Regions from separate parts of the Pseudomonas sp. FP603 genome, predicted to be linked through region 2. Evidence: predicted binding sites of a transcription regulator. Region 2 holds the regulator's gene; the other holds the start of a gene.
What was found. Region 2 encodes sigma-54, which starts transcription at its own class of promoters, with help from an activator protein. Its sites were predicted from a motif close to ANTGGCATNNANNTTGCTNT; they were not measured.

Region 1 (15,621 bases), 3.1 Mb from region 2:
TAAACAGGGTAAGGCTCAAGGCTAGAACTCGCAGCATCATCACGCCATCATCAACAAGGTGCCGGTTGGACTCGCAGGCACCCATAAGGTTCGAGGATGAACTAGTCGGGTAGCCTGCGTATACTGGCGCGCATTACGTATTTTAGTTTCGATTTCACGGAGCGTCCCGCATGTCCGGCAATACCTACGGCAAGCTGTTCACTGTCACCACCGCGGGCGAAAGCCATGGTCCGGCGTTGGTCGCCATTGTCGATGGCTGCCCGCCGGGCCTGGAGATTTCCCTTGAGGATCTGCAGCGCGACCTGGACCGCCGCAAGCCCGGCACCAGTCGCCACACCACCCAGCGCCAGGAAGCCGACGAAGTCGAAATCCTCAGCGGCGTCTTTGAAGGCCGCACCACCGGTTGCGCCATCGGCCTGTTGATCCGCAACACCGACCAGAAGTCCAAGGACTATTCGGCGATCAAGGATCTGTTCCGCCCGGCGCACGCCGACTACACCTACCACCACAAATACGGCGAGCGCGATTACCGCGGCGGCGGTCGCAGTTCGGCCCGTGAAACCGCCATGCGCGTGGCAGCCGGTGCGATTGCGAAAAAGTACCTGGCCACCCAGGGCATCGTCATTCGCGGCTACATGAGCCAGCTCGGCCCGATTGAAATCCCGTTCAAGACCTGGGATTCGGTGGAAGAAAACGCCTTCTTCAGCCCCGACCCGGACAAAGTGCCGGAGCTGGAAGCCTATATGGACCAATTGCGTCGCGACCAGGATTCGGTCGGCGCGAAGATCACCGTGGTCGCCGAAGGCGTGATGCCGGGCCTGGGCGAGCCGATCTTCGACCGTCTCGACGCCGAACTGGCCCACGCGTTGATGAGCATCAACGCGGTCAAAGGCGTGGAAATCGGCGCCGGGTTTGCCAGCATCGCCCAGCGCGGCACCGAACACCGTGATGAAATGACCCCGGAAGGTTTCCTCAGCAACAACGCTGGCGGCATTCTCGGCGGCATTTCGTCCGGTCAGCCGATCGTTGCACACCTGGCGCTCAAGCCCACCTCGAGCATCACCACGCCAGGCCGTTCCATCGATATCCATGGCAACCCGGTGGAGGTCGTCACCAAGGGCCGTCACGACCCTTGCGTTGGCATCCGCGCCACGCCGATTGCCGAAGCGATGATGGCCATCGTGTTGATGGATCACCTGCTGCGTCATCGCGGGCAGAACCTCGATGTGCGCGTGAGCACTCCGGTGCTGGGTCAGCTTTAATGGCTGACCTCACAGCCGCTGCGGTTTGACGACCGTGGCGGCGCTCCCGTACTGGCGGCTCTCCAGTTTCTATCTGTTCTATTTCGCCTTGCTCGGTTCGACAGCGCCATTCCTGGCGCTGTACTTCGATCACCTGGGCTTTTCCAGCGCGCGCATTGGCGAACTGGTGGCGATCCCGATGCTGATGCGCTGTGTGGCGCCGAATATCTGGGGCTGGCTCGGTGACTACACCGGGCGACGTCTGGCCATCGTGCGGTTCGGCGCGGTCTGTACGTTGCTGACCTTCTCACTGATTTTCGTCAACAAAAGCTACGCGTGGCTGGCGATGGTCATGGCCTTGCACGCGTTCTTCTGGCACGCGGTATTGCCGCAGTTCGAAGTCATCACCCTGGCGCACTTGAATGGCCAGACGTCTCGCTACAGTCAGATTCGCCTGTGGGGTTCCATCGGTTTCATCATCACCGTGGTCGCCCTCGGGCGGCTGTTTGAATGGCTTAGCCTGGACATCTATCCGGTGGCGTTAGTGCTGATCATGGCCGGGATCGTCGTCAGCAGTTTGTGGGTACCCAACGCGCAACCGATTCAGAGCGAACGGTTGGCGGGGGAGGGATTCCTCCAGCAATTGCGCAACCCCGGGGTGTTGGCGTTCTACGGTTGCGTGGCGCTGATGCAGATGAGTCACGGGCCGTATTACACCTTTCTGACCCTGCACCTTGAGCGACTCGGTTACAGCCGCGGGCTGATCGGCATGCTCTGGGCGGTCGGCGTGGTTGCCGAAGTCTTGATGTTTCTGGCCATGAGCAAGATCCTTGCGCGTTTCTCTGTGCGCCGGGTGCTGCTGGCGAGTTTCCTGCTGGCGGCCCTGCGTTGGTTGTTGCTCGGTTCGTTTGCTGAATTCCTTTGGGTGCTGCTGTTTGCCCAAGTGCTGCACGCCGCTACCTTCGGCAGCTTTCACGCGGCTGCCATCCAGTTCGTGCAACGTAGTTTCGGCGCGCGTCAGCAAGGGCAGGGCCAGGCGTTGTATGCCGCGCTGGCCGGCACCGGCGGTGCACTGGGCGCGCTGTATTCCGGCTATAGCTGGAATGCCCTCGGCGCCACATTGACCTTTAGTATCGCCAGTCTCGCCGCCTTCGCCGCTGCCGTTATCATTGCCACACGCATGCAAGAGGACAGGCCATGAGCCTTACCCGTGAACACCTTGCTCAAGAAATCATCGACGCCGGGCGTTTTCTGTATGGCCGCGGCTGGTCGCCGGCCACCAGCAGCAATTACTCCACCCGCCTGTCGCCGACTGAAGCCTTGCTGACGGTGTCCGGCAAGCACAAAGGCCAGCTGGGCATCGACGATGTGCTGGCCACCGACCTGTCGGGCAATAGCCTGGAACCGGGCAAAAAACCGTCCGCCGAAACCCTGCTGCATACTCAGCTCTACAGCTGGCGCCCGGAGATCGGCGCGGTGCTGCACACCCATTCGGTGAATGCCACGGTGCTGTCGCGCCTGACGTCGGAAGACTTCATCGAGTTCGAAGGCTACGAACTGCAAAAAGCCTTCAGCGGCGTCTCGACTCACGAATCCCGCGTGCGCGTGCCGATTTTCGACAACGATCAGGACATTGCACGGCTGGCCGCCAAGGTGCAGCCTTGGCTCGACGCCCATCCTGATTGCGTCGGCTATCTGATCCGTGGCCATGGCCTCTACACGTGGGGCGCGCGTATGAGCGACGCGCTGCGCCAGATCGAGGCCTTTGAATTTTTGTTCGAGTGCGAGTTGAAGACGCGCTCGCTCTCGAACCATAAAGCATGAACCGTTAAGGAGTTGCCCAGATGAGCAGCCTGTCCGTTTACCACGTCAGCAGCCCCGAAATACCGAACAAAGTACTCACCCACCTCGAAGACATCGCCTCGACCCTGGCCGAACAGGGTGTGCGCTTCGACCGTTGGCAAGCCACGGCGAAAATCCAGCCCGGCGCCAGCCAGGAAGAAGTGATCGCCGCGTATCAGGAGCAAATCGACAAGCTGATGACCGAGCGCGGTTACATCACCGTCGACGTGATCAGCCTGAACAGCGATCACCCGCAAAAAACCGAGTTGCGTGCCAAGTTCCTCGATGAACACCGTCATGGCGAAGACGAAGTACGATTTTTCGTCGCCGGACGTGGCTTGTTCACCCTGCACATCGGTGATTACGTCTACGCCGTGCTCTGCGAGAAAAATGACCTGATCTCGGTGCCTGCCGGTACGCCGCACTGGTTCGACATGGGCGAAAACCCGCATTTCGTCGCGATCCGCCTGTTCAACAACCCCGAAGGCTGGGTGGCCAATTTCACCGGCGATGACATCGCCAGCCGCTTCCCGCGTCTCGAGGACTGAGTCGATGCCGATCAAAGCAATTCTCACCGACATCGAAGGCACCACCAGCGCGGTGAGTTTTGTGTTCGACGTGCTGTTTCCTTACGCAGCTAAACACCTGCCGGATTTCGTTCGCCAAAATGCCGGACGCGCGGATGTCGCCGAGCAGCTCGCCGCTGTTCGGCGTGACGGCGGTGAGCCGCAAGCCGATGTCGAACGGGTCATCGACATCCTCTTGGGCTGGATCGCCGAAGACCGCAAGGCCACGCCGCTCAAGGCGTTGCAAGGGATGGTCTGGGAGCAGGGTTATCAGGCCGGGGAGTTGAAAGGCCACGTGTACCCGGACGCCGTTGAAGCGCTCAAGCGCTGGCATCAGGAAGGTTTCAAACTGTTTGTGTATTCCTCGGGCTCGATTCAGGCGCAAAAACTGATCTTCGGCTGCTCGGACGCGGGAGATTTGTCGCCCCTGTTCAGCGGCTATTTCGACACCACCTCGGGGCCCAAGCGTGAAGCGCAGTCCTACGAGCGCATTTCCCAGGGGATTGGCGTTGATGCTTCGCAGGTTCTGTTTCTGTCCGACGTCGTTCAAGAGTTGGACGCCGCGCGTGCAGCCGGAATGGCAACCTGTGGCCTGGCCCGTGAGGGCGGGGAACTGACAGGGCACGTGACCGTCGACAGCTTTGCGCGGATCAATCCTTCAGCCCTGTAAACCACATAACAGGGATTGCATAACCGCAGAAACAACTCAGGCCGTGAAGCGAAAGCGCTCACGGCCTGTTTGTTTGTAGCGCGTTTATTTACACAACCGCAGGATTTAAACCGAGTGATAGGTCGGCAAGGCGAACCGTTGCTGGCTTTGCAGCATGGAGATCTGCGGCAGTTCGCTGGCCTGTTCGGCGATGTCACGGCGAATTGCGCTGATCACCCACGACAGCTGATCGCCGGCATGTAATTGCTGGTAGGAAATCGAACGTTTGAAGACTTTGCCGTCGGTACTGCGCAGGGTCAGCAGAATGCCGCCGTCAGGCCGGGGCTGGGTGGTCACTTCGAAGTTGGAGAACAGCGACGAAAATTTTTCCTGGATCAGGCTCATGTCTATCAGCTCCGTTTGTGCTTGAAGGGCAACATGGAGAGGTAGTTGCAGTGATTGTGCCAGCGCCTGATTTTTAAAAAAATTATATAAATCAACAAGTTAGTTTTTAGACGGTTTTGTGCTTTCGTGCAATCTGCATGAATGGCCATCGTGCATCCTGCATTTTGCGTGGTCGCCATCGATTCGATGGAACCAATCACAACGCCAGGGTTCCGCTTTTCGATCTCCGGTCCGAGCACTTCAGTTGCGGATACAAAACATTTCAAAAACCGCGTGTACAGCTCAAGAACCGCTGACGTATTTTCGATTTCAATCAACGCCACCCGACAATAAGAAGATCGAACGGGAGCACCATGAGCCGCACGCTGAACGACACGATTACCTGGGGCATGATGCTCCGCAAGCTACCTTCCATTGCCAAAGCCATTCCCCGGGTGGTGAAGGGCATGAAAGCCGCCAACGTCAAGGACCCGACCCAACCGTGTGGTCTCGGCTGGAGCTTCGAGCAGGCGACATTGCGTAATCCCGATGGCCCGGCCTTGCTGCAGGGTGAGGTGGCGCTCACCTATGCACAGGTCAATCAGTGGGCCAATCGCATCGCCCATCACTTGATCGCCCAAGGCATCGGCAAGGGCGATGTGGTGGCGATCTTTATCGAAAACCGTCCGGAACTGCTGGTGACGATATTGGCGGTGGCCAAGGTTGGCGCGATCAGCGCCTTGCTCAATACCTCTCAGACCCGCGATACCCTGGCCCATAGCCTTAACCTGGTGGCGCCCGTGGCGATCGTGGTCGGCGAAGAGCTGGTGCCGGCTTTCAATGCGGTCCGCGAGCGGGTGTCCATCGAGGCGGCGCGCACCTGGTTTGTCGCCGATCAAGACACTTATCACCATCCGGGCAATTCGCCCGATGGCTTCATCAACCTGATGGCGGCCAGCTGCGACGCGTGCAGCGATAACCCCGTCAGCAGCCAGCAGGTTTTTCTCGACGATCCTTGTTTCTACATTTACACCTCGGGCACCACCGGGTTGCCCAAGGCCGGGGTGTTCAAGCACGGCCGCTGGATGCGCAGCTCCGCCAGCTTCGGGTTGATTGCCCTGGACATGCAGCCGCAGGACGTCGTCTATTGCACCTTGCCGCTGTACCACGCCACCGGGCTCTGCGTGTGCTGGGGCTCGGCAATCAGCGGGGCGTCGGGGTTTGCCATCCGCCGCAAGTTCAGCGCCAGCCAGTTCTGGAGCGACGTGCGCAAATACCGGGCGACCACCCTCGGTTATGTCGGCGAATTGTGCCGCTACCTGGTGGATCAACCGCGCAGCGTCGACGACAGTCGGCACAGCGTGACGAAGATGATCGGCAATGGGCTGCGCCCCGGCGCGTGGCGTGAGTTCAAAACGCGTTTTGCCGTTAACCATATCTGTGAGCTGTACGCCGCCAGCGACGGCAATATCGGCTTCACCAACATCCTCAATTTCGACAACACCATCGGTTTTTCCCTGATGTCCTGGGAGTTGGTGGCGTACGACCACGACAGCGGCGCACCCACCCGTGATGCCAAGGGCTTCATGCGCAAAGTGGCCAAGGGCGAGCAGGGTTTGCTGCTGGCAAGAATCGACGACAAGGCGCCGCTGGACGGCTACACCGATCCGCAGAAAACCGCAAAAGTCGTGCTCCACGACGTGTTCAAGAAGGGCGACCGTTATTTCAATACCGGTGACCTGCTGCGCAACATCGGTTTTGGCCACGCGCAGTTTGTCGATCGCTTGGGCGACACCTACCGCTGGAAGGGTGAAAACGTCTCGACCACCGAGGTCGAAAACATCCTCTTGCAACACCCGCACATTGCCGAAGCGGTGGCCTATGGCGTGGAAATCCACAACACCAATGGGCGTGCCGGGATGGCGGCAATCACGCCGGCTGAATCCCTGGCGACCCTGGATTTCAGCGAGTTGCTGGCTTTCGCCAGGCAGCAAATGCCTGCCTACGCGGTGCCACTTTTCCTGCGGGTGAAAGTGAAAATGGAAACCACCGGGACCTTCAAATACCAGAAGACGCGGCTCAAGGACGAAGCCTTCGACCCGAACAAAACCGGCGATGACCCGATCTACGCCTGGTTGCCGGGCACCCAGACGTACGTGCAAGTCACCGAGCAGGTGCTGGCGGATATTCGCGGCGGCAGGTACCGCTATTGAATGTGGCTCTTATTGAACGTAGCTATGGCCGTCCATGAGAAAAAAGAAGTGACAGGTTCCGGACCGCTCGGGAAACTATCGGCTTTCCGATTGACCGAATGTGGAGTCCCCAATGTCAGACAAAAGCCGCCAGATGACCCCCGAAGAGGCTGCTGAATTTGCCGAACAGGTGTTCAACAAAGCGCGCGAGGGCGATGCGGCCATGATGGCTGCGCTGCTGACCAAGGGCCTGCCGCCGAACCTGCGCAATCACAAGGGCGATACCCTGTTGATGTTGGCCGCGTACCACGGCCATGTCGACACGGTAAAAGTCCTTATCGAGCACAAGGCTGATCCTGAAATCCGCAATGACAACGGCCAGAGCCCGATTGCCGGCGCGGCATTCAAAGGTGACCTGGCGGTGGTCAAGGCGTTGGTTGAGGGTGGCGCTGAAGTGGAAGGTTCGTCCTTCGACGGTCGCACTGCGCTGATGATGGCGGCGATGTTCAATCGCGTCGAAATCATCGACTACCTGATCAGCAAAGGCGCCGATCCGAAAGCCAAGGATGCCAACGGTGTGTCCGCGCTGGACGCGGCCAAAACCATGGGCGCGGCGGATACCACCGCACAATTGCAAAAGCTCCTGGCCTGACCTCTGTGGCTGCGGGGCTTTTGTGCCTGGTCCCGCAATCCGTTTGCGAATACGTTATCCTTCGCGCCCTCAAATCTCCCTCGCTACAGGATCCACCTCATGAAAGCCGCACTCGTCGAACTCATCAGCAAAATCAGCTCCGGCTGCATGGACGAGGGCGAAATCCTGAAAGTCGCTGACGAAGCGGCTCAGGCCTACGCCGATCCCGAGGCTTTTCTGACGGCCAATCCGGACATCAACTACGACGACACCTTCCCGATCCCATTGGGCGAATGGGTAGTCGTCGGCAGCCTGCCGGAAACCGTGCTGTTCCAGGCTGACACCTACATGGACCTGTTTGCGCAGATCGTTGCTTCGTTCGGCCCCGGTGTCGATTTCAACATCAAACCCAAGCAACTGGCCAAGACCGAAGCCCTCACGGCGCTCAATCGCATTCAGGTGCAGATGAGCAGCATGAACAAGGAAAACGGCGGTTACACGCTGATGAACTTCAGCCAGTTGCTCGACGACGAACTGCAAGTGGTGCTGGTCTACGGTAACGACGTGCCACGGGTTCTTGAATTGTGCGCGGAAGTCGGCATAGCCGCCGCGCCATCCCTGGAAGCCCTGAAAGTGGCGATCCACGTCTGAAGCCCTCTAGGACGGTAATAAAACGGAACCCTTGCATCTCCCGACTATCCTAAGAGTGCATACCACTCTTCGGGAGCGTCACCATGGGTTCCACGTTCAACAGCCTGGTTGGCCTGATTATTCTTGCCCTTGATATCTGGGCCATCATCAACGTGCTTAAAAGTGGCGCCGAGACCGGGATGAAAATCATCTGGGTGCTATTGATCCTCCTGCTGCCGGTCCTGGGCCTGATCATCTGGGCCATCGCCGGGCCAAGGGGCAATGTGCGGATCTGATCGGTTTCTCGCAAACAATACTGAACCCTGTGGGAGCGTGGTTTGCCCGCGATGCAGGCGCTACGGTCAGTCAGATACACCGCAGCGATCCGCATCGCGGGCAAACCACGCTCCCACAGGATTGGGTCGGGCCATAGCGTGACGTCGATTGGCCATCATGTGCGGGTAACCGTCCGTTGCCACCCGCATTCTCGGAGCACCTACTTTTCATACCTTTGCGGTGTAAATCCGTTTGAACGATCACTCAAGGTAAAAGTCCAGATAGAAGTAAGCCCATCCATGGGTTTTATCGAGGAGGCACCGATGCAAAAGTGGAAAATCACTTTCGTGGATGATCATGGTGAAATTGTCGATGAAGTCTTCGAGCGTGCCGAATGCCCCAGCGACGATGAGGCTGCCCAACTGATCAAGGAGCGACTCCTTCCTGTCGCCGCCGAACTGGACATGAACGATCTGGAAGGGCGAACCCCCGATGCAGGCGCCAAAAGCCTGAAAACCCAGTACAGCATCGAAATCCGCAGCATCACCCCAATCTGAATCTTCCTGTCTATCACTCACCAGACCTTGGCAGCAGCTCTGTCTTGAGGCTACTCTGCAAGCGAGATCAGCGAATGACTCGCTAAGGTCTGGTCTTGTCAGCTACATGCTTGTTTCCCGTCGGTAACCTCTGTTGCCGTATCGCTCTCACCAATCGGTTGAAAGTGCAGGGAATACGGAAAGTCTATCCATCAGTCTGAGGGGGACGTTTCATGAGCACAGCCTATCAAGAAGACATCAGCAGCAGCGTGCTGCGCCGCATGAAAGAAGGCGGTTTCGACTTTTCACGATTCCATCCCATCGAGTTCTACGCCATTTTCCCGGACGAGGAGCGGGCACGCAGGGCGGCAGGTCATTTCAGTGGTGAATCCTTGAATGCCCAGATCAGCGTGAGGGACGACGGCGCGTGGCATCTGGAACTGAGCAAAGTGATGTACGCCACCTATGACGGGATCGGCGACTTTGAGCAGGACTTCGAGGCGGTGGTCGAGCCTCTGGGCGGTATCATCGAAGGATGGGGCGTCAAACAGGAGGTACGAGGGCTGCTCGCATAACTTTATGAACAGTGACAACACTCAGCAACGGCTGACCTTTGGGTTGGCCGTTTTCGTTTTTGCTATATGAAAAGCAAGATCAAATGGACAAAAAAAAAGCCACCTGAACAGGCGGCTAAAAGGGAAGAACAATAAGGTTTCCAGCGAATGCGCCGATTATCCGCATCGCCCCCCGGGCAGTGAAATCAACTCTGGCTATGCTGCTGATAGGCGACAGCATTGCTTCGCCATGAAGCGGGGGCGATCAGGTTGGGGCATTTACCGCACAGGATTGGTGCGGCGGGTGCGACGCCGTTATCCAACTGATTGATATCAAAGCGTTTATGCCGATGGCACGGGCCTTGCGAAGGCTTGGATGTCCGGGTGACAAGGAGTACGGCATGATCCGCACCTATTTTGATGAGATGTACGATGCCGGCGGCCAGGTCCGCCCGCATTATCGGGAGTTTGCCCGTTGGCTGGCCGAAACGCCTGACGAGCTTTTGGCACAACGGCGACGCGAGGCCGATCTGTTATTTCATCGTGCCGGGATTACATTCACGCTCTATGGTGATGAGCAGGGGACAGAGCGCCTGATTCCCTTCGACACCATTCCCCGCAGTATCCCCGCCAGTGAATGGCGGGTCGTCGAGCGCGGCTGCATTCAGCGGGTCAAGGCATTGAACATGTTCCTTGCCGACCTCTATCACGAGCAGCGCATCATCAAGGCCGGCATCATCCCGGCCGAGCAAGTACTGGCCAACGAGCAATACCAGTTGGCGATGCAAGGCCTGGATCTGCACCGCGATATCTATTCGCACATTTCCGGCGTCGACCTGGTGCGCGATGGCGACGGCACGTACTACGTGCTCGAAGACAACCTGCGTACCCCCAGCGGCGTGAGCTACATGCTCGAAGACCGCAAGATGATGATGCGCCTGTTCCCCGAGTTGTTTGCGGCCCAGCGCATTGCGCCGATCGACCACTATCCGAATTTGCTCCTGGACACCCTGAAAAGCTCCAGCCCGCTCGACAACCCGAGCGTGGTGGTGCTGACACCGGGGCGCTTCAACAGCGCGTTTTTCGAGCATGCGTTTCTGGCCCGGGAAATGGGCGTTGAACTGGTGGAAGGCGCAGACCTGTTCGTGCGTGATGACAAGGTGTTCATGCGCACCACGGACGGGCCGAAAGCCGTCGACGTGATCTACCGGCGCCTCGACGATGCCTTCCTCGATCCGCTGGCGTTCAACCCGGATTCGATGCTCGGCGTGCCAGGACTGCTGTCGTCCTATCGCTCCGGCAACGTGGTGCTGGCGAATGCCATCGGCACCGGGGTCGCGGACGACAAGTCGGTGTACCCCTTCGTCACGGACATGATTCGTTTCTACCTGGATGAAGAGCCGATTCTGAAGAATGTGCCTACATGGCAGTGTCGTAATCCTTCTGAACTGTCCCACGTGCTGGCCAATCTTCCAGAGCTGGTAGTCAAGGAAACCCAGGGCTCCGGTGGTTACGGAATGTTGGTGGGGCCGGCGGCAACGGCAGCGGAAATCGAATCTTTCCGCGAGCGGATCAAAGCCAAGCCCCACGCGTACATCGCCCAACCGACGTTGTCTTTGTCGACCTGTCCGACCTTTGTCGAAAACGGCATCGCTCCACGCCATATCGACCTGCGTCCGTTTGTATTGTCTGGCCGCGAAACCCGGGTTGTGCCCGGCGGTTTGACCCGTGTCGCCTTGCGCGAAGGCTCTCTGGTGGTGAATTCCTCCCAGGGCGGCGGAACCAAGGACACCTGGGTGGTCGAGGATTGAAGGAAGCCTGCCATGTTAAGTAGAACTGCCTCGGATCTGTATTGGATGTCGCGTTACCTGGAGCGGGCCGAAAACCTCGCACGGATGCTCGACATCAGTTATTCGCTGTCACTGATGCCTCAGGACGGTCGTGGCGATGGCTTGCACGAACTCGCCATGCCGTTGCTGATCACCGGCACTCTGGACGATTACCTGGAGCGTCATGGCGAACTGCATGCCGAACGGCTGCTGCACTTTTTCGCTTTGGATGCGGCCAACCCGGCGAGCATCTACAGCTGCCTCGGTGCTGCGCGAGCCAGCGCCCATGCGGTGCGTGGGCGAATCACCGCTGACATGTGGGAAAACATCAACGCTACCTGGCTGGAAATTCGCGGAATCGCCGAGCAGGGCTTGAGTCGCTACGGCATGAGCCGTTTCTGTGAGTGGATCAAGGAACGTTCCCACCTGTTCCGCGGCGCGTCCTACGGCACCATCATGCGTAACGACGCGTTCCGGTTCATTCGTCTGGGCACCTTTATCGAAAGGGCTGACAACACCTTGCGCCTGCTCGACGCCCGTTACGAAATGGCCGGCGATCAGGCTGAAGCAGTCAGCGACGGCACGGCTCACGCCTATTACCAGTGGAGTGCCTTGCTACGGGCCTTGTCGTCGTTCGAGGCTTATACCGAGATCTATCGCGACGCCCCAGGCGCCCGGCATGTGGCCGAGTTGTTGCTGCTGCGCGCCGACGTGCCGCGCTCCCTGCGGGCCTGCACCGAAGAAATCGACCAGATTCTCGCCCAATTGCCGGGGGCCAACGGCCGTCCCGCGCAACGTTTGGCGGCAGAAATGGACGCGCGCCTGCGCTACACCGGTATCAACGAAATCCTCGACGAAGGCCTGCACGCCTGGCTGACCGAGTTCATCCCGCTGGTGCGCCAGTTGGGCAACGCCATACACAGTTCCTACCTGGAGGCGGCATGAGACTTTCCATTAGCCACGAGACCACCTATCACTATGAAGATCAGGTGCGGGCGAGCATCCAGTACCTGCGATTGACCCCTCATGACAGCGAGCGCCAGCACGTGCTCAGCTGGCAGCTCGATTTGCCACGCCCGGTGCGCGCGCAACTCGATCCATTCGGCAACATTCTGCATGTGCTCACCCTGGATGAACCTCACGAAGCGATCATCATCGGCGCCCGAGGGCAGGTGGATATCGACGAACTGCGCGAAGCCGAGCATGAAAGCCAGTCGGCGCTGCCGTTCCTGCGCTTCACGCGCCTGACCGAAGCCGACGAAGCGCTGCGCGCATTCGCCGAGAAGGCCTGCAAACAACGCCGGGATCGTACGGCGCTGATCGATTTGATGCATGGCCTGAACCAGCACATGACCTACACGCCGGGCTCCACGGAAGTAGACACCAGCGCCGCCCAGGCTTTCGCTGGGCGTTCCGGGGTCTGCCAGGACCACGCCCATGCGTTTCTCGCCTGCGCTCGCAGTCTGGGCATTCCCTCGCGTTATGTGTCGGGGTATTTGTACAGCGAGAACAGTGAACACCTGGCCAGTCACGCCTGGGCTGAAGCCTGGCTGGATGACGCCTGGTATAGCTTCGACGTGACCAACGAACTGGCCCGCCCGGAGCGTCACCTGAAACTGGCCGTGGGCCTGGACTACCTCGACGCCTGCCCGGTGCGCGGCATGCGCCGTGGCGGTGGGTGCGAGCAGATGCATGCGAAGGTGTTTGTGTCGCCGACGCCTGCGCCGGTGATCTCAGTGCAGCAGCAGTAAACCTACACGCTGATCGTTCCCACGCTCTGCGTGGGAATGCCTCCACGGACGCTCCGCGTTCGGCTCTTGATGGGACGCAGAGCGTCCCGGGCTGCATTCCCACGCAGAGCGTGGGAACGATCGGTTACGGCTTAACTTTGCGTCCCGCCATATGCTTCAAATACCCCACCAACAATTCCAGATCCTCCTCCGGCAACACCGTCGTCGCGAACGCCGGCATCTTCGCCTGCGGCCACTGGCGCAAGCTCTGCGGATCTCGAATGTAACGCTTGAGGAAATCCGCGCCGAAGTACTCGGTCGGGTTGAACGGAATATTCAGGTCCGGCCCGAACTGCGCATCCCCCGCGCCATTCAATCGATGACAGGCCAGGCAGTTCTTCTGAAACAGCGCAAAGCCCTTGTTCACCGGACCGTCCGCCTTCAGCGCAGGATCGGGCAGCAGGGCAGGGAAGCGCTCGGCCACCGGGGCCATGCGCTTGATGCTCGCTACTTCGAACGGCCATTGCTCGGGGCTGATATTGCCCGCTTGTGGATCGGTCCAGACCAGATAAAACGGCCCCGCACTGTGCTTGCCTTCTGACAGCGGCGGCCACGGCTGGGCCGGGTCTTCAATCGCCAACCAGGCCCGCGCGCCTTGGGTATTGAGCAGCGGGGCGGCGGCCAGTTCGGCGGCAAAACCGTCCAGGGCAACGGCTTGCAGATGATCGTCAGGCTTGATGCCCGTCAGCAACGCCGCCAACGGCACGGCGCGATAGCTCATGTCCCGTTTGTAGGAAACGTCGTTAGTGATGGTGATTGTCTGAACCTGAGGATGCTTGAGCAATTGCTCGGTCTGCCAGGTGCGAGAACTCGCGCCTAGCTCCAGACTCAGCTGTGCGGCAGACAGAGGCATGCTGAGCAGCAAGGCCCCAAATAGAATGAGCGCTTTCAAGTGATCGCCGTCCATGTCGTGGAAGTGCGCAAAGGTTGGCACAGCCACGCTGACCCGGGTAGCGAGCCAATCACATTTTTTATCAGGCGAAATGAAAACCCTGATGCCCGATCAGCCAATCACCTTGGTCAGGTTCGGCAAAATCAACAACAGTGTAGTGGCGAATAGAATGAGCCCGGCTTGACGAACTTTCGAATGCTTGAACATGGCTTGACCGCCTTTTTTGTTATTTCCTGATGCCTGCCTGCACATATCCATGACGGCAGAGCGCTGCACTTCCTTGTAGAACGAGTGCCTCGGCAAAACCCGACGACAACTTCGTACAGGTTTACCTTAGGGCCCGCGTCACGATTGGCTTAGATCCATTTCGTATGTGCTGAGCACTCTGCGCTTTTAAAAAAGCATGAGGCTTATGGCCAGCTTCTTGGGCGCCCGTTTGCTAGACAGCTTGGTGACTTGAATCGGTTTATCCGATAGCAGACTACCGTTCGTCTGAGCGTGACCGTCAACGCACATGAGCACTGTGGTCATTGAATCCACGGCTGCTCGGCATAAGGTGAGGGCATAAAGATCAGGGTCACACGGCCCCCTGTAGGCGCTGCCGAAGGCTGCGATCTTTTGAGTTTCATTCACCTTCAGGTTCGAGGACGTCATGACCCAAGCTTTGATATTCGACGCGTTACGCACGCCCCGTGGCAAAGGCAAGGCCAATGGCGCCTTGCACAGCGTCAAGCCAGTGAACCTGGTGGCCGGACTGCTGACGGCGCTGCAGCAGCGCACGTCCCTGGACACCAGTCAGGTCGATGATGTGGTGCTCGGCTGCGTGACGCCCATCGGCGACCAGGGTTCTGACATCGCCAAGACCGCCACGCAAGTGGCCGATTGGGACGTCAGCGTGGCCGGCATGCAGCTCAATCGCTTTTGCGCATCGGGGCTGGAAGCGGTGAACCTCGGCGCGATGAAAGTGCGTTCCGGCTTCGAAGACCTGGTGGTGGTCGGTGGCGTCGAGTCGATGTCCCGCGTGCCCATGGGCAGCGACGGCGGGGCTTGGGCGCTGGACCCGGAAACCAATTTGCACAACCACTTCACGCCCCAGGGCGTGGGTGCCGACCTGATCGCCACGATTGAAGGCTTCAGCCGTCAGGACGTCGATGCCTTTGCCTTGCGCTCCCAACAGAAGGCCGCACGGGCGCGGGCGAACGGTTCGTTCAACAAGTCGCTGGTGCCGGTGCAGGACCAGAACGGCATCATCCTGCTCGATCACGATGAGTTCATTCGCGCCGAATCGACAATGGAAGGCCTGGGCAAGCTCAAGCCAAGCTTCGAAATGATCGGGCAAATGGGCTTCGACGCCACGGCCTTGCGGGTTTACAGCCAGATCGAGCGGATCAACCACGTGCACACGCCGGGCAACAGTTCCGGGATCGTCGATGGCGCGGCGCTGATGCTGATCGGCTCCGAGGCCAAGGGTCGGGCGTTGGGCTTGCAGCCACGGGCGCGAATCGTCGGCACGGCGGTCACCAGCACCGACCCGACCATCATGCTCACCGGCCCGGCACCGGCCACTCGCAAGGCGCTGGCCAAGGCCGGGCTGCGGGTCGAAGACATC
Region 2 (15,621 bases):
TTTGTCTGATGATGGTGATGGATACCGCGCTTGCTTGAGGTGTGCAGGCTTAGTGAAAAGGTGCTTTTGTGGCGAGGGAGCTTGCTCCCGTTCGGCTGCGGAGCAGTCGTAAAATCAGCGAATGCGGTTATGTTTGGCGTACACGGGTGGCAATTTTGGGGCCGCTTCGCAGCCCAGCGGGAGCAAGCTCCCTCGCCACAAGAGCCCGCGCTGTTTATTCGCCTTCGTCGAAGTAACGGTTGATCAAGTCTGTCAGCGCATCCAGTGCTCTCTGCTCGTCTTCGCCTTCGGTACTGATATAGATTTTGGTGCCCTTGCCTGCAGCGAGCATCATCATGGCCATGATGCTTTTGCCATCGACCGTGGATTCTGGGGTGCGTCCCACCCTGATCGTGCAATCCTTGAACTCACCGGCGACGCCAACGAATTTTGCAGACGCGCGGGCATGCAGGCCCAGCTTGTTGATGATTTCGATTTCCAGAGCAGGCATCGCGATGTGAATCCTTTAGCTGAGGTCGCGGTGGCGGACCTGGACGTTCTTCAGGGTTTTTAGCAGGACCTGACCCAGACGTTCGGTCAGGTAGACAGAGCGGTGATGCCCGCCGGTGCAGCCAATGGCAATGGTGACATAGGCGCGGTTGCTGGCGGCAAAGCGGGGCAGCCACTTGAGCAGGTAGGAGGAAATGTCCTGGAACATCTCTTCGACGTCAGGTTGTGCCGCCAGGTACTCGGCCACCGGTTGATCGAGCCCGGACTGTGCCCGTAGCTCCGGCTTCCAGTAAGGGTTGGGCAGGCAGCGCACGTCGAACACCAGATCGGCGTCCACCGGCATGCCACGTTTGAACCCGAAAGACTCCACCAGGAACGCAGTGCCCGGTTCCGGCTGATTCAGCAGGCGCAGCTTGATGGTATCGCGTAACTGATACAGGTTCAGATTGGTGGTATTGACCTTGAGGTCGGCCAGATCGGCGATAGGCCCGAGCAGGTTGGTTTCGTCCTCTATCGCCTCCGCCAATGAGCGATTGGCGCTACTGAGCGGGTGACGACGGCGAGTTTCCGAAAAGCGTTTGAGCAAGGTTTCTTCGTCGGCGTCCAGGTACAGCACATCGCACTGGATATGCCGGCTGCGGACTTCTTCCAGCAATTCGGGAAACCGCGACAGGTGGCTTGGCAAGTTACGCGCATCGATGGACACGGCCACCAGCGGTTGTGCCAGTTCGGTATGAATCAGCGCGCGTTCGGCCAACTCCGGCAGCAGACCGGCAGGCAGGTTGTCGATGCAGTAATAGCCGTTGTCCTCGAGCACATCGAGGGCGGTACTTTTACCTGAGCCGGAGCGGCCGCTGACGATGATCAGGCGCATGATTAGTGACCGTTCTGCTCGTCCAGGACAACCTTGTACAAGGCTTCGTTGCTCGGGGCGCTGCGCAGTTTTTCGCGCACTTCCTTGCGATCAAGCATGCTGGCGATCTGGCGCAGCAGTTCCAGGTGTGCGTCGGTGGCGGCTTCCGGGACCAGCAGCACAAACAGCAGGTCAACCGGGGCTCCGTCGATGGCGTCGAAATCGATAGGCGCGTCCAGGTGCATCAAGGCACTGATGGGCGAGTCGCAGCCCTTTAGGCGGCAGTGGGGGATGGCGATGCCGTTGCCAAAACCGGTGGAACCGAGTTTTTCACGGGCAACCAGGCTCTCGAATACATCCTGCATGGCCAGATCCGGCACTTCTTTGTGGATAAGGTTGGCAATCTGTTCGAGGGCTTTCTTTTTACTGCCGCCCGGCACGTTCACGAGGGAACGGCCGGGGGTCAGGATGGTTTCAAGTCGGATCATGGGTTGGGGATGTTAACGACCGGTCGCGCCCTGGAGGAGGCTCTGGGTCTTTTCCTTATGCTTTTTGAGTTGGCGATCCAGCTTGTCGGTCAGCAGGTCGATGGCGGCATACATGTCCGTATGCTCGGCATTGGCGACCACTTCTCCGCCGGGAATATGCAGCGTGGCTTCGATCTTCTGCAGCAGTTTTTCGACGTTCATCGTGACTTGCACATTGGTGATCTTGTCGAAATGCCTCTCCAATCGGTCGAGTTTTTCGCCGATGTAGGTGCGCAGGGGTTCGGTCACTTCCAGTTGGTGTCCACTGATGTTGACTTGCATACAGCTTCTCCTTCGTTGCCAGTGCATAAAGCGGTAGATCAGATGATCTACCACTGGAACGCTGTGGCGTGGCTCTACATCAACCGCTTGCGTTCGCTCGAAGGCGCGATCCCGAGGGATTCGCGGTACTTGGCGACGGTGCGGCGAGCCACCTGAATGCCTTGTGCCTCCAGTAAACCAGCGATCTTGCTGTCACTCAACGGCTTTTTCTGATTTTCCGCGGCAACCAGTTTTTTGATGATCGCGCGGATCGCCGTGGACGAGCATTCACCGCCTTCGGAGGTACTGACGTGGCTGGAAAAAAAGTATTTCAGTTCATAGATGCCCCGTGGGGTATGCATGAATTTTTGCGTGGTTACCCGTGAAATCGTCGATTCATGCATGCCCACCGCTTCGGCGATGTCATGCAGCACCAACGGCTTCATGGCTTCGTCACCGTATTCAAGAAAGCCGCGCTGATGCTCGACGATTTGGGTGGCGACTTTCATCAAGGTTTCATTGCGGCTTTGCAGACTCTTGATGAACCAGCGAGCTTCCTGCAGTTGATTGCGCATGAAGGTGTTATCGGCGCTGGTATCGGCACGACGCACGAAACCGGCGTACTGGGCGTTGACCCGCAGGCGTGGCACCGACTCCTGATTCAGCTCCACCAGCCAGCGTTCGTTGTCCTTGCGCACAATCACGTCCGGAACAACGTATTCGGCTTCGGTGGACTCGATCTGCGAGCCCGGACGCGGATTGAGGCTCTGGACCAGTTCGATGACCTGGCGCAGCTCATCTTCCTTGAGCTTCATGCGGCGCATTAGCTGGCTGTAGTCGCGGCTGCCGAGCAGGTCGATGTAATCGGTGACCAGACGCTTGGCCTCTGCCAGCCAGGGGGTCTTGGCGGACAGCTGGCGCAGTTGCAGCAGCAGGCACTCACCGAGATTGCGGGCGCCGATGCCAGCGGGTTCGAATTGCTGGATGCGGTGCAGGACGGCTTCGATTTCGTCCAGTTCGATGTCCAGTTCCGGGTCGAACGCTTCGAGGATTTCCTCGAGGGTTTCGTCCAGGTAGCCCTGATTGTTGATGCAATCGATCAGGGTTACGGCGATCAGGCGATCGGTGTCGGACATCGGTGCAAGGTTCAGCTGCCAGAGCAAATGGCTTTGCAGGCTTTCACCGACCGACGTACGGGTGGTGAAATCCCACTCGTCGTCATCGTTGCTCGGCAGGCTGCTGGCGCTGGTCTGGTAGACGTCCTCCCAGGCGGTGTCGACGGGCAATTCGTTGGGAATTCGCTCGTTCCAGTCGCCTTCCTCTAGGTTATCCACCGTCGGGGCGGTTTCCTGGTAGGAGGGTTCCTGAACGTCGGCGTTGGGTTTCTGTTCGGCGCTATCGGCCAAGGGGTCTGCGTTATCGAAGTCGTCGCCTTCTTCTTGGCGTTCGAGCATCGGATTGGACTCCAGGGCCTCCTGGATTTCCTGTTGCAGGTCCAGGGTCGACAATTGGAGCAGGCGTATGGCCTGTTGCAGCTGCGGTGTCATCGTCAGCTGCTGGCCCATTCTCAAGACTAGCGATGGTTTCATGGCAGGGGCTTAACACCTTATTCGCCGGCGCACATGCGCCATCCACTACAGGGCGCCGAAGCGCCAAACATAAGCAAATTATATGCCCGAAACTGAAGTGTTTGCCTAGAGCGCTGTAACAATAAAAGGTTATTGATTTTTTTATTGAAGCGAGCGCCCTCTCGGCGACCCGGGCACCTCAGTGCTTACAGGCGGAACTCATGGCCCAGATACACTTCCTTGACCAGTTCATTGGCCAGGATGGTGGCAGAGTCACCTTCGGCGATCAGTTGACCATCGTTGACGATGTAGGCGGTTTCGCAGATATCCAGGGTTTCGCGGACGTTGTGGTCCGTGATCAGCACGCCAATGCCTTTGGCCTTGAGGTGATGAATGATCTGCTTGATGTCGCCTACCGAAATCGGGTCCACACCGGCGAAGGGTTCGTCGAGGAGGATGAATTTCGGATTGGTGGCCAGCGCTCGGGCGATTTCCACTCGGCGGCGTTCACCACCGGACAGGCTCATGCCGAGGTTGTCGCGGATGTGGTGGATGTGGAATTCCTGCATCAGGCTTTCCAGCTCTTGGCGACGACCGGCCTTGTCGAGTTCCTTGCGAGTCTCGAGGATGGCCATGATGTTGTCGGCCACCGACAGTTTGCGGAAGATCGACGCTTCTTGCGGAAGATAGCCGATACCCGCCTTCGCACGACCGTGCATCGGCTGGTGGCTGACGTCCAGGTCATCGATCAGTACGCGGCCCTGATCGGCCTGTACCAGGCCGACAATCATATAGAAGCACGTGGTTTTACCGGCGCCGTTAGGACCAAGCAGGCCGACGATCTGACCGCTGTCGATAGACAGGCTGACGTCGCGCACGACCTGACGGCTCTTGTAGCTCTTGGCCAGATGCTGAGCTTTCAGAGTTGCCATTACTGGGCCTTTTGCTCGTCGGTTTTCTTCTTCGGCTGGATCACCATGTCGATGCGAGGACGCGACTCGGTGACCTTGTTACCCGTGGCGCGACCGGCGCTCGCAAGCTTTTTGACCGTGTCGTAGACGATTTTCTCGCCTTGGGTGACGTTGTTGTCCTTGTCGATGACTTTGGCGCGATCGATCAGCACGACGCGGTTTTGCGAGGCGTGGTACTGAATAGTTACGCCGTAGCCCTGAACCGGCTTGGTGTCGCCCGCCGTTTGCAGTTGCTCGAAGTAGGCGAGGTTGCCCACCGAAGTCACTACGTCGATGTCGCCGGCCGGGGTACGGGTGATGGTCACGGTATTGCCGGTGACCTTCATCGAGCCTTGGGTGATGATCACGTCGCCTTTGTAGGTGGCAACGCCATTCTTGTCGTCCAGTTGGGCATCGTCGGCCTGAATGCGGATAGGCTGCTCTTGATCGTTCGGCAGAGCCCAGGCGCTCACGCTTCCCAGTGCTGCGCCCAGACTGAGCAAAATAGGGAGAGTTTTAACGAGCCTCATACTGTCCTCTTACGTTCGATAGCAGGTGTATCCTGCTTTCTTTCAAGTACGCTTTCATTCCGTTGCCTGTCGATACACCGCCAGCGCCGTCGATTCTAACGGGTTGATCGGTCTGCGCATATTCCTGCTGCGGGAACACTGTCATACGGGTTGTGGTAATCAGGGTCTTGCGATTTTTTTCGTCGAAACGCGTGATACGTACCGAATCAATCAGCTCGACCTGAGTGCCGTCCGGGTTGACTTCGCCGCGCTCACTCTGGACGTGCCAGGGGAATTCGGTGCCACGAAACATGTTCAGGTCAGGATTGGTCAGCAACGTCACTTCGGTCGCTTTCAGGTGCTCGACCTTGTCCGACGTCATTTCGTATTGCAGTTTGCCGTCGGGCAGGTACTGCACGCTGTGGGCGTTGACGGCGTAATAGTCGATCGCGCTTTCATCGACCTTCACCACCGGTTTGTCGAGGAAGCGTTCCGGGCTGATGTTCCAGTAGCCGACCGCTGCAAAAATCGCTGCGATGCAACCGAACATCAGGATGTTGCGGATCTTTTTGCTCAGCATGATGGGCTCACAGGTACGCGGCGTTGGCCGCATCGAGGCGGCCCTGGGCGCGCAGGATCAATTCGCAGAATTCGCGAGCGGCACCCTCGCCACCACGGGCCTGGGTGATGCCGTGGGCGTGTTCGCGCACGAAACTGGCAGCGCTGGCCACCGCCATGCCCAGACCGACGCGGCGAATCACCGGCAGATCAGGCAGGTCGTCGCCGAGATAGGCCACTTGTTCATAACTCAGGTTGAGTTGGGCAAGAAGCCCGTCGAGTACCACCAGTTTGTCTTCTCGGCCCTGAAACAGATGTGGAATGCCGAGGTTCTTCGCTCGCCGCTCGACCACCGGCGTTTTGCGGCCGCTGATGATCGCGGTCTGCACACCGGCGGCCATCAACATCTTGATGCCCTGGCCGTCGAGGGTGTTGAAAGTCTTGAATTCGCTACCGTCTTCGAGGAAATACAGGCGCCCGTCGGTCAGTACGCCGTCGACGTCGAATACCGCCAGTTTGATCTGTTTGCCACGTTGCAGCAGGTCCGTGCTCATTACATTACTCCCGCACGCAGCAAGTCGTGCATGTTCAAGGCGCCGACCGGGCGGTCTTCGCTGTCGACTACTACCAGCGCATTGATCTTGTGGTCTTCCATGATTTTCAGCGCCTCGGCGGCGAGCATCTCGGCGCGTGCGGTCTTGCCGTGGGCGGTCATCACTTCGTCAATGGTCGTGCTATGAATATCAATGGTGCGGTCCAGGGTGCGGCGCAGGTCGCCGTCGGTGAAGATCCCGGCGAGTTTTCCATCTGTGCTTAGTACGACGGTCATGCCCAACCCCTTGCGGGTCATTTCCATCAAGGCATCCTTGAGCAGCGTACCGCATATCACTTGCGGTAACTCGGTGCCGGCATGCATGACGTTTTCCACTTTCAGTAACAAGCGGCGGCCAAGGGCACCACCCGGGTGGGAAAAAGCGAAATCTTCAGCGGTAAAGCCGCGAGCTTCAAGCAAGGCAACGGCGAGAGCGTCACCCATGACCAGCGCCGCGGTGGTCGACGAGGTAGGTGCCAGATTCAGCGGACAGGCTTCGTGTTCGACGCTTACATTGAGGTTGACTTCCGCTGCCTTGGCCAGCGGCGACTCGGGGTTACCGGTCAGGCTGATCATTTGAATGCCCTGGCGCTTGATCAGCGGCAGTAACGTGACGATTTCGTTGGTCGACCCGGAGTTCGACAGCGCCAGAATGATGTCATCACGGGTGATCATGCCCATGTCGCCATGGCTGGCCTCGGCCGGGTGCACGAAGAACGCCGTGGTGCCTGTGCTGGCCAGGGTGGCGGCAATCTTGTTGCCGATGTGCCCCGATTTGCCCATGCCGACCACGACCACGCGGCCTTTGCTGGCCAGAATCATCTCGCAAGCACGTACGAAATCTGCATCGATATGGGGTAGCAAGCCTTGCACGGCTTCCAGTTCGAGGCGGATGGTACGTTGTGCTGATTGAATTAGGTCGCTGGATTGGTTCATGTCGGAAATCGAATAGCCTGATGAAAAGGCGGCGATTATAACGGTAATGATCAAAACCCTCACGCAAGTTCGTCACGGTTTGTCATTACTTGTTACCGAATCCTCTCTAAATAGATGATTTCAGGAGGTCATGTTGCTGAACATGCCCGGCTTGGGCCTTGGGCGCTTGAGCTTTGCAGTGATATAGTTCGCCGCCAGTTCGGCCTGCCCGGGGAGGTATGTGCTTTCGCCAGAAAGCCAGGCGTCCGAGTGAGAGGCTGCATCGCAAGGAGTTTAGATGAGTGCCGATAACGCCTACGCGGTCGAGCTGAAGGGACTGACCTTCAAGCGCGGTGCGCGCAGCATTTTCAATAACGTCGATATCCGCATACCACGCGGCAAGGTCACCGGCATCATGGGGCCTTCCGGGTGTGGCAAGACCACGCTGTTGCGGCTGATAGGCGCACAATTGCGCCCAACCAGCGGCGAAGTCTGGGTCAATGGCCAGAACCTGCCAACGTTGTCGCGCAGCGATCTGTTCGATGCGCGCAAGCACATGGGCGTGCTGTTTCAGAGCGGCGCATTGTTTACCGATCTCGATGTGTTCGAGAACGTCGCCTTTCCATTGCGTGTTCATACCTCGCTGCCGGAAGAAATGATTCGCGACATTGTCCTGCTCAAATTGCAGGCCGTGGGCTTGCGGGGCGCCATCGATCTGATGCCTGACGAATTGTCCGGCGGCATGAAGCGTCGCGTCGCGCTGGCGCGGGCGATTGCCCTCGACCCGCAAATCCTCATGTATGACGAGCCCTTTGTCGGCCAGGATCCGATCGCCATGGGCGTTCTGGTGCGCCTGATCCGCCTGCTCAACGATGCGCTGGGCATCACCAGCATCGTGGTTTCCCACGATCTGGCCGAGACCGCGAGCATCGCCGACCACCTCATTGTGGTGGGCGATGGGCAAGTGTTGGGGCAGGGCACGCCCAAGGAGTTGATGACCTCCGATGAGCCACGTATCCGTCAATTCATGACAGGCGAACCCGACGGCCCGGTCGCCTACCACTTTCCAGCGACGGATTACCGCGCAGATCTTCTGGGGAAGCGCTGATGCGCAAGATTTCATTAATAGAGAGAGTGCGTCGGTTCGGCTCTGCCGGTATCGAGGTGCTGGCGGTGTTCGGGCGTTCGGCGCTGTTCCTGTTTCATGCCTTGCTCGGTCGTGGTGGCATCGGCGGCGGTTTTGGCCTGCTGGTCAAGCAGCTGCATTCGGTGGGCGTGATGTCCCTGGTGATCATCGTGGTCTCCGGGGTGTTCATCGGCATGGTGCTGGCGCTGCAAGGCTTCAACATTCTGTCCAGCTACGGCTCGGAGCAGGCCGTCGGGCAGATGGTAGCGCTGACGCTGCTGCGTGAGCTGGGGCCGGTGGTCACAGCCTTGCTGTTCGCCGGGCGTGCGGGTTCGGCGCTGACCGCCGAAATCGGCAACATGAAGTCCACCGAGCAGTTGTCCAGCCTGGAAATGATCGGGGTCGACCCGCTCAAGTACATCATTGCCCCGCGCCTGTGGGCCGGTTTCATTTCCCTGCCGGTGCTGGCAATGATTTTCAGCGTGGTGGGTATCTGGGGCGGTTCGTGGGTGGCTGTCGACTGGCTGGGTGTCTATGAAGGCTCCTACTGGTCGAACATGCAAAACAGCGTGACGTTCGTCGACGATGTGCTCAACGGCATTATCAAAAGCATCGTTTTTGCCTTCGTCGTGACCTGGATCGCCGTATTCCAAGGCTATGACTGCGAGCCCACTTCCGAGGGGATCAGTCGTGCCACTACCAAGACCGTGGTGTATGCCTCTTTGGCTGTACTCGGCCTGGACTTTATTTTGACCGCCTTGATGTTTGGAGATTTCTGATGCAAAACCGCACCCTGGAAATCGGTGTCGGCCTTTTCTTGCTGGCTGGCATCCTGGCTTTGCTGTTGCTTGCGTTGCGGGTCAGTGGTCTGTCCCCAAGCCCGAGCACCGACACCTATAAACTTTATGCATATTTCGACAATATCGCCGGTTTGACTGTCAGAGCTAAAGTGACCATGGCCGGTGTGACCATTGGTAAGGTCACGGCGATCGATCTGGACCGCGACAGCTTCACCGGCCGGGTGACCATGCAACTGGAAAAGCGCGTAGATAACCTGCCGACCGACTCCACTGCATCTATCCTGACCGCTGGCCTGTTGGGTGAGAAATACATCGGCATCAGCGTGGGCGGTGAAGAAACTCCACTCAAGGATGGTGGAACCATCCATGACACGCAGTCGTCGCTGGTGCTTGAGGACCTGATCGGTAAATTCCTGCTCAATACCGTTAGCAAAGACGCCAAATGAGGAGCTTTTGAATGATCTCTATCTTGCGACGTGGCCTGTTGGTATTACTCGCGGCCTTGCCGTTGATGGCTAACGCCGTGGCGGCGCCTTCCGCGCATGATCTGGTACAGGACACCACCACCCGGTTGTTGGCGGATCTAGCCGCCAACAAAGAAAAGTACAAGCAGGATCCGCAAGACTTTTATGCGGCGCTGAACAGCATCGTGGGGCCCGTTGTGGATGCCGAGGGTATTTCCAAGAGCATCATGACGGTCAAGTACTCGCGCAAAGCCACGCCTGAACAAATGCGCACATTTCAGGAAAACTTCAAAAAAGGCCTGTTCCAGTTCTATGGCAATGCTTTGCTTGAGTACGACAACCAGGGCATCGTCGTCGATCCTGCCAAGGATGAGTCGGGAGACCGTACCAGCGTTGGCATGACGGTCAAAGGCAGCAGTGGCGCGATCTATCCTGTGTCGTACACACTCGAAAAGATCAATGGCGAGTGGAAGCTGCGCAACGTGATCATCAATGGCATCAATATCGGCAAACTGTTCCGCGATCAGTTCGCTGATGCGATGCAGCGCAATGGCAACGATCTGGACAAAACCATCAATGGTTGGGCCGGGGAAGTCGCCAAAGCCAAGGAAGCCACCGAAAAATCTACCGAGAACCAAACCCCAATGAGTGAATCGGCCATTCGCATGAGCGAATCCGGCGAGCTGCTGCTCAGTGGCGTGCTGGATTACCGGACAGGCCCGAACCTGCGCAAGCAGGGGCAGGCGCTGATCAAGTCCAGTAACGCGGCTGCGCTGGTGGTTGATTGCTCCTCGGTGGAGAAGTCCAGCAGCGTCGGCTTGTCGCTGCTGCTGTGCTTCATGCGCGATGCCCAGGCGGCCGGCAAGGCCCTGAGCATTCGTGCGATGCCCGACGATATGCGTGAAATCGCTCAGGTCAGCGAGTTGACCGAGCTGTTGGCGCATCCCTGAACCGCATCTATAAAGAAGCCCCCCGTCAGAGTCCTGCTTCGCGGGGTTCGCAGGCGCGGGGCTTTTTTGTATGATGTCCGACCCGCGCGCACAGAGCGCCGATTGAGGTTGAGCATGCAGGCCACCGAAGTGAAGAGCTTTCTTGAAGGAAAGCTGTCCGAGACTCTTTTACAAGTGCAGGTAGAAGTTGAGGGCGAAGGCTGCAACTTTCAGCTGAACGTGATTAGCGATGAACTGGCGGCGTTGAGCCCGGTGAAGCGTCAGCAGCAGATCTATGCCCATTTGAACCCATGGATCACCGATGGCAGCATCCATGCGGTCACTATGAAATTTTTCAGCAGCGCGGCCTGGGCCGAGCGCACCTGAGCCCAAGGGCGTCGAGATTCTTATGGATAAATTGATTATTACCGGTGGCGCTCGTCTTGATGGCGAGATCCGCATTTCCGGGGCAAAGAACTCTGCCCTGCCGATCCTGGCTGCCACCTTGCTGTGTGATGGCCCGGTGACCGTGGCCAACCTGCCGCACCTGCACGACATCACCACCATGATCGAGCTGTTCGGTCGCATGGGCATCGAGCCGGTGATCGACGAGAAGCTCAGCGTCGAAATCGACCCGCGCACCATCAAGACCCTGATCGCGCCGTACGAACTGGTGAAAACCATGCGTGCCTCGATCCTGGTGCTGGGCCCGATGGTTGCCCGTTTCGGCGAAGCCGAAGTCGCACTGCCTGGCGGTTGCGCCATCGGTTCGCGTCCGGTCGACCTGCACATCCGTGGCCTCGAAGCCATGGGCGCGGTCATCGACGTAGAAGGTGGCTACATCAAGGCCAAGGCCCCTGAGGGTGGCCTGCGCGGTGCGCACTTCTTCTTCGACACCGTCAGCGTGACCGGTACCGAGAACATCATGATGGCCGCTGCCCTGGCCAAGGGCCGCAGCGTTCTGGCCAACGCCGCTCGCGAGCCTGAAGTCGTCGACCTGGCGAACTTCCTGAACGCCATGGGCGCGAAGGTTTCCGGCGCTGGCACCGACACCATCACCATCGATGGCGTCGAGCGTCTGCACCCGACCACTTACAAGGTGATGCCTGACCGTATCGAGACCGGCACCTACCTGGTGGCGGCAGCGGTGACCGGCGGTCGCGTGAAGGTCAAGGACACTGATCCGACCATCCTGGAAGCCGTTCTGGAAAAACTCCGCGAATCGGGTGCTGAAATCACCTGCGGCGAAGACTGGATCGAACTGAACATGCACGGCAAGCGGCCGAAAGCCGTCAACGTGCGGACCGCTCCATACCCGGCGTTCCCGACCGACATGCAGGCGCAGTTCATCTCCCTCAACGCCATTGCCGAAGGCACTGGTGCGGTGATCGAGACGATCTTCGAAAACCGCTTCATGCACGTTTACGAACTGCACCGCATGGGCGCTCACATCCAGGTCGAAGGCAACACCGCCATCGTCACCGGCATCGAAAAACTCAAGGGCGCGCCAGTCATGGCTACCGACCTGCGTGCTTCGGCCAGCCTGGTGATCTCGGCGCTGATCGCCGAGGGCGATACCCTGATCGACCGCATCTACCACATCGACCGTGGTTACGAGTGCATCGAAGAGAAACTGCAGATGCTCGGCGCGAAAATCCGCCGCGTACCGGGCTAGTTTCTGCTGCATGGGCACAGGGACGTGTCCGTTGATTTGTTGAAGTCGAGCCTGTTTCAGGCTCGATGTGTGTCCGGCGCCATTTGCGACCGGGCATGAGTACCTTGATAAGGACTGACGTTTCCCATGTTGACTATCGCACTGTCCAAGGGCCGCATCCTTGACGACACCCTGCCGCTTCTGGCTGAAGCGGGCATCGTGCCGACCGAGAATCCGGACAAGAGCCGCAAGCTGATCATCCCCACGACCCAGGCCGATGTGCGCCTGCTGATCGTGCGCGCCACCGATGTGCCGACCTATGTCGAGCATGGTGCCGCCGACCTGGGCGTCGCCGGTAAAGACGTGCTGATGGAATACGGCGGCCAGGGTTTGTACGAGCCTCTGGATCTGCGAATTGCCCTCTGCAAGCTGATGACCGCCGGCCGTGTCGGCGATGTCGAGCCCAAGGGCCGTCTGCGAGTGGCGACCAAATTCGTCAACGTCGCCAAGCGTTACTACGCCGAGCAGGGCCGTCAGGTCGACATCATCAAGCTCTACGGCTCGATGGAGCTGGCGCCGCTGATCGGTCTGGCGGACAAGATCATCGATGTGGTCGACACCGGTAACACCCTGCGCGCCAATGGCCTGGAACCCCAGGATTTCATTGCCGACATCAGCTCCCGACTGATCGTCAACAAAGCATCGATGAAAATGCAACACGCCCGTATCCAGGCGTTGATCGACACCCTGCGCAAGGCAGTGGAGTCTCGACACCGCGGCTGATTCACCTGCGCGACCTTGAGTCGCGCCCGTCTATCCGCCTCATAGCCAGAATTCTCGGGTGCCCAAGCGGATCAACGGCTAGCTTAGGGCGCCCGAGTTTTTGCCAATCCTATGAGGCTCTCGCTATGACCGCACCGACTGCAATTCGCCGACTCAACGCTGCTGACCCGGATTTCGCACATCATCTGGATCATCTGCTGAGCTGGGAAAGTGTGTCTGACGACTCGGTCAATCAGCGGGTGCTGGACATCATCAAGGCTGTGCGCGAACGTGGCGACGCGGCGCTGGTGGAATTCACCCAGAAGTTCGACGGCCTGCAAGTCGCCTCCATGGCAGACCTGATCCTGCCGCGCGAACGCCTGGAACTGGCCCTGACCCGCATCACCGTGCCTCAGCGTGAAGCGCTGGAAAAAGCCGCGGCCCGCGTGCGCAGCTATCACGAAAAACAGAAACAGGACTCCTGGAGCTACACCGAAGCCGACGGCACGGTGCTGGGCCAGAAGGTCACGCCGCTGGATCGCGCCGGTCTGTATGTGCCGGGCGGCAAGGCGTCGTACCCGTCCTCGGTGCTGATGAACGCCATTCCGGCCAAGGTTGCAGGCGTGACCGAAGTGGTCATGGTCGTGCCGACTCCACGCGGCGAAATCAACGAGCTGGTGCTGGCCGCGGCCTGCATTGCCGGGGTTGACCGGGTGTTCACCATCGGCGGCGCCCAGGCCGTTGCAGCGCTGGCTTACGGCACCGAAAGCGTGCCGAAGGTCGATAAGGTTGTTGGCCCTGGCAACATCTATGTCGCCACCGCCAAGCGCCACGTGTTCGGTCAGGTCGGCATCGACATGATCGCCGGCCCCTCCGAGATCCTCGTGGTGTGTGACGGTCAGACCGATCCGGACTGGATTGCCATGGACCTGTTCTCCCAGGCCGAGCACGACGAAGACGCCCAGGCGATTCTGGTCAGCCCGGACGCCGGGTTCCTCGACAAGGTCGCGGCCAGCATCGCCAAACTGCTACCGACCATGGAACGCGCCGAAATCATCAAAACCTCGATCAATGGTCGTGGTGCGCTGATCAAGGTTCGCGACATGGAACAAGCCATCGAAGTCGCCAACCGTATCGCGCCAGAACACCTGGAGTTGTCGGTTGCCGATCCGCAGGCCTGGTTGCCGCAGATTCGTCACGCCGGGGCGATCTTCATGGGACGTCACACGTCCGAGGCCCTGGGCGACTATTGCGCGGGTCCTAACCACGTGTTGCCGACGTCCGGCACCGCGCGCTTCTCTTCGCCGCTGGGTGTTTACGACTTCCAGAAACGTTCGTCGATCATCTTCTGCTCCGAGCAGGGTGCCTCCGAACTGGGCAAAACCGCTTCCGTGCTGGCCCGTGGCGAGTCGCTGACCGCTCACGCGAGGAGCGCCGAATACCGCATCGTTGACGAAGACTTTCTTCAAGGGCAGGGCAACTGAGCATGAGTAAATTCTGGAGTCCCTTCGTCAAGAATCTGGTGCCTTACGTGCCAGGCGAGCAGCCAAAGTTGGCGAAACTGGTGAAGCTCAACACCAACGAGAACCCGTACGGTCCATCGCCTAAAGCCCTGGCGGCGATGCAAACCGAGCTGAACGACAACCTGCGTCTGTACCCGGACCCGAACAGCGACCTGCTCAAGCAGGCTGTTGCCAAGTACTACGGGGTGCAGGGCAATCAGGTGTTCCTCGGCAACGGTTCAGATGAAGTCCTGGCGCACATTTTCCACGGTTTGCTGCAACACGATCAGCCGCTGTTATTCCCGGATATCAGCTACAGCTTCTACCCGGTTTATTGCGGGTTGTACGGCATCGCATTCGACGCAGTGCCGCTGGATAAACAATTCCAGATCAACCCGGCAGACTACGCCAAGCCGAACGGCGGGATCATTTTCCCTAACCCGAATGCGCCGACCGGTTGCCTGTTGGCGCTGGACGCTGTTGAACAAATTCTCAAGGCCAGCCCGGATTCCGTGGTCGTGGTGGATGAGGCTTACATTGATTTCGGCGGTGAAACGGCGATCACGTTGGTGGGCCGTTATCCGAACCTGTTGGTCACTCAGACCCTGTCCAAGTCCCGTTCGCTGGCGGGCCTGCGGGTTGGTCTGGCGGTAGGGCATCCGGACCTGATCGAGGCGCTGGAGCGGATCAAGAACAGCTTCAACTCCTACCCGCTGGATCGTCTGGCGATTGTGGGGGCTACGGCGGCGTTCGAGGATCGCGAGTATTTCGACAAGACCTGCCGGTTGGTCATCGAGAGTCGTGAGAAGATGGTCGCGCAGCTGGAGGCGAAGGGGTTTGAGGTGTTGCCGTCGGCGGCAAACTTCATTTTCGCTCGTCACCCGAAGCATGATGCGGCAGGGCTGGCGGCGAAGTTGCGCGAACAGGGCGTGATTGTTCGGCACTTCAAGCAGGAGCGGATTGCCCAGTTCCTGCGGATTTCCATCGGCGCGCCGGAGCAGAATCAGGCACTAATCGACGGCCTCGGCGACCTGTAAGGCATCCCCAATCCTGTGGGAGCGTGGCTTGCCCGCGATAAACGATAACGCGGTCTACCTATTGCACCGCGGTGTCCCCATCGCGGGCAAGCCACGCTCCCACAAGGTTTTGTGTGTTACTCGTG

Region 1: a site for sigma-54 is predicted at 9,851-9,870, ahead of PSH65_RS09795 (circularly permuted type 2 ATP-grasp protein). Genes of this name have one in related genera too.

Annotation. Positions count from the first base shown of each region.
Region 1 covers NZ_CP117431.1:2,103,238-2,118,858, forward strand. The annotation lists gene PSH65_RS09730 (alpha/beta hydrolase) at 1-85, opposite strand, end outside; gene aroC (chorismate synthase) at 171-1,262, shown strand; gene PSH65_RS09740 (MFS transporter) at 1,297-2,442, shown strand; gene PSH65_RS09745 (methylthioribulose 1-phosphate dehydratase) at 2,439-3,065, shown strand; gene PSH65_RS09750 (acireductone dioxygenase) at 3,086-3,631, shown strand; gene mtnC (acireductone synthase) at 3,636-4,319, shown strand; gene PSH65_RS09760 (DUF3509 domain-containing protein) at 4,425-4,703, opposite strand; gene PSH65_RS09765 (long-chain-acyl-CoA synthetase) at 5,057-6,895, shown strand; gene PSH65_RS09770 (ankyrin repeat domain-containing protein) at 7,008-7,526, shown strand; gene PSH65_RS09775 (hypothetical protein) at 7,626-8,156, shown strand; gene PSH65_RS09780 (PLDc N-terminal domain-containing protein) at 8,240-8,431, shown strand; gene PSH65_RS09785 (hypothetical protein) at 8,735-8,968, shown strand; gene PSH65_RS09790 (ribonuclease E inhibitor RraB) at 9,181-9,522, shown strand; gene PSH65_RS09795 (circularly permuted type 2 ATP-grasp protein) at 9,903-11,312, shown strand; gene PSH65_RS09800 (alpha-E domain-containing protein) at 11,325-12,275, shown strand; gene PSH65_RS09805 (transglutaminase family protein) at 12,272-13,081, shown strand; gene PSH65_RS09810 (cytochrome c) at 13,206-14,027, opposite strand; gene PSH65_RS09815 (acetyl-CoA C-acetyltransferase) at 14,665-15,621, shown strand, end outside.
Region 2 covers NZ_CP117431.1:5,896,527-5,912,147, reverse strand. The annotation lists gene PSH65_RS27420 (ZIP family metal transporter) at 1-38, shown strand, start outside; gene PSH65_RS27415 (HPr family phosphocarrier protein) at 215-490, opposite strand; gene rapZ (RNase adapter RapZ) at 506-1,363, opposite strand; gene ptsN (PTS IIA-like nitrogen regulatory protein PtsN) at 1,366-1,830, opposite strand; gene hpf (ribosome hibernation-promoting factor, HPF/YfiA family) at 1,843-2,151, opposite strand; gene PSH65_RS27395 (RNA polymerase factor sigma-54) at 2,226-3,719, opposite strand; gene lptB (LPS export ABC transporter ATP-binding protein) at 3,905-4,630, opposite strand; gene lptA (lipopolysaccharide transport periplasmic protein LptA) at 4,630-5,178, opposite strand; gene lptC (LPS export ABC transporter periplasmic protein LptC) at 5,165-5,737, opposite strand; gene PSH65_RS27375 (HAD family hydrolase) at 5,745-6,269, opposite strand; gene PSH65_RS27370 (KpsF/GutQ family sugar-phosphate isomerase) at 6,269-7,243, opposite strand; gene PSH65_RS27365 (ATP-binding cassette domain-containing protein) at 7,521-8,330, shown strand; gene mlaE (lipid asymmetry maintenance ABC transporter permease subunit MlaE) at 8,330-9,127, shown strand; gene mlaD (outer membrane lipid asymmetry maintenance protein MlaD) at 9,127-9,594, shown strand; partial or broken gene PSH65_RS27350 (phospholipid-binding protein MlaC) at 9,606-10,250, shown strand; gene PSH65_RS27345 (lipid asymmetry maintenance protein MlaB) at 10,257-10,562, shown strand; gene PSH65_RS27340 (BolA family protein) at 10,677-10,928, shown strand; gene murA (UDP-N-acetylglucosamine 1-carboxyvinyltransferase) at 10,951-12,216, shown strand; gene hisG (ATP phosphoribosyltransferase) at 12,343-12,978, shown strand; gene hisD (histidinol dehydrogenase) at 13,104-14,441, shown strand; gene hisC (histidinol-phosphate transaminase) at 14,444-15,496, shown strand; gene PSH65_RS27315 (DUF4198 domain-containing protein) at 15,613-15,621, opposite strand, start outside.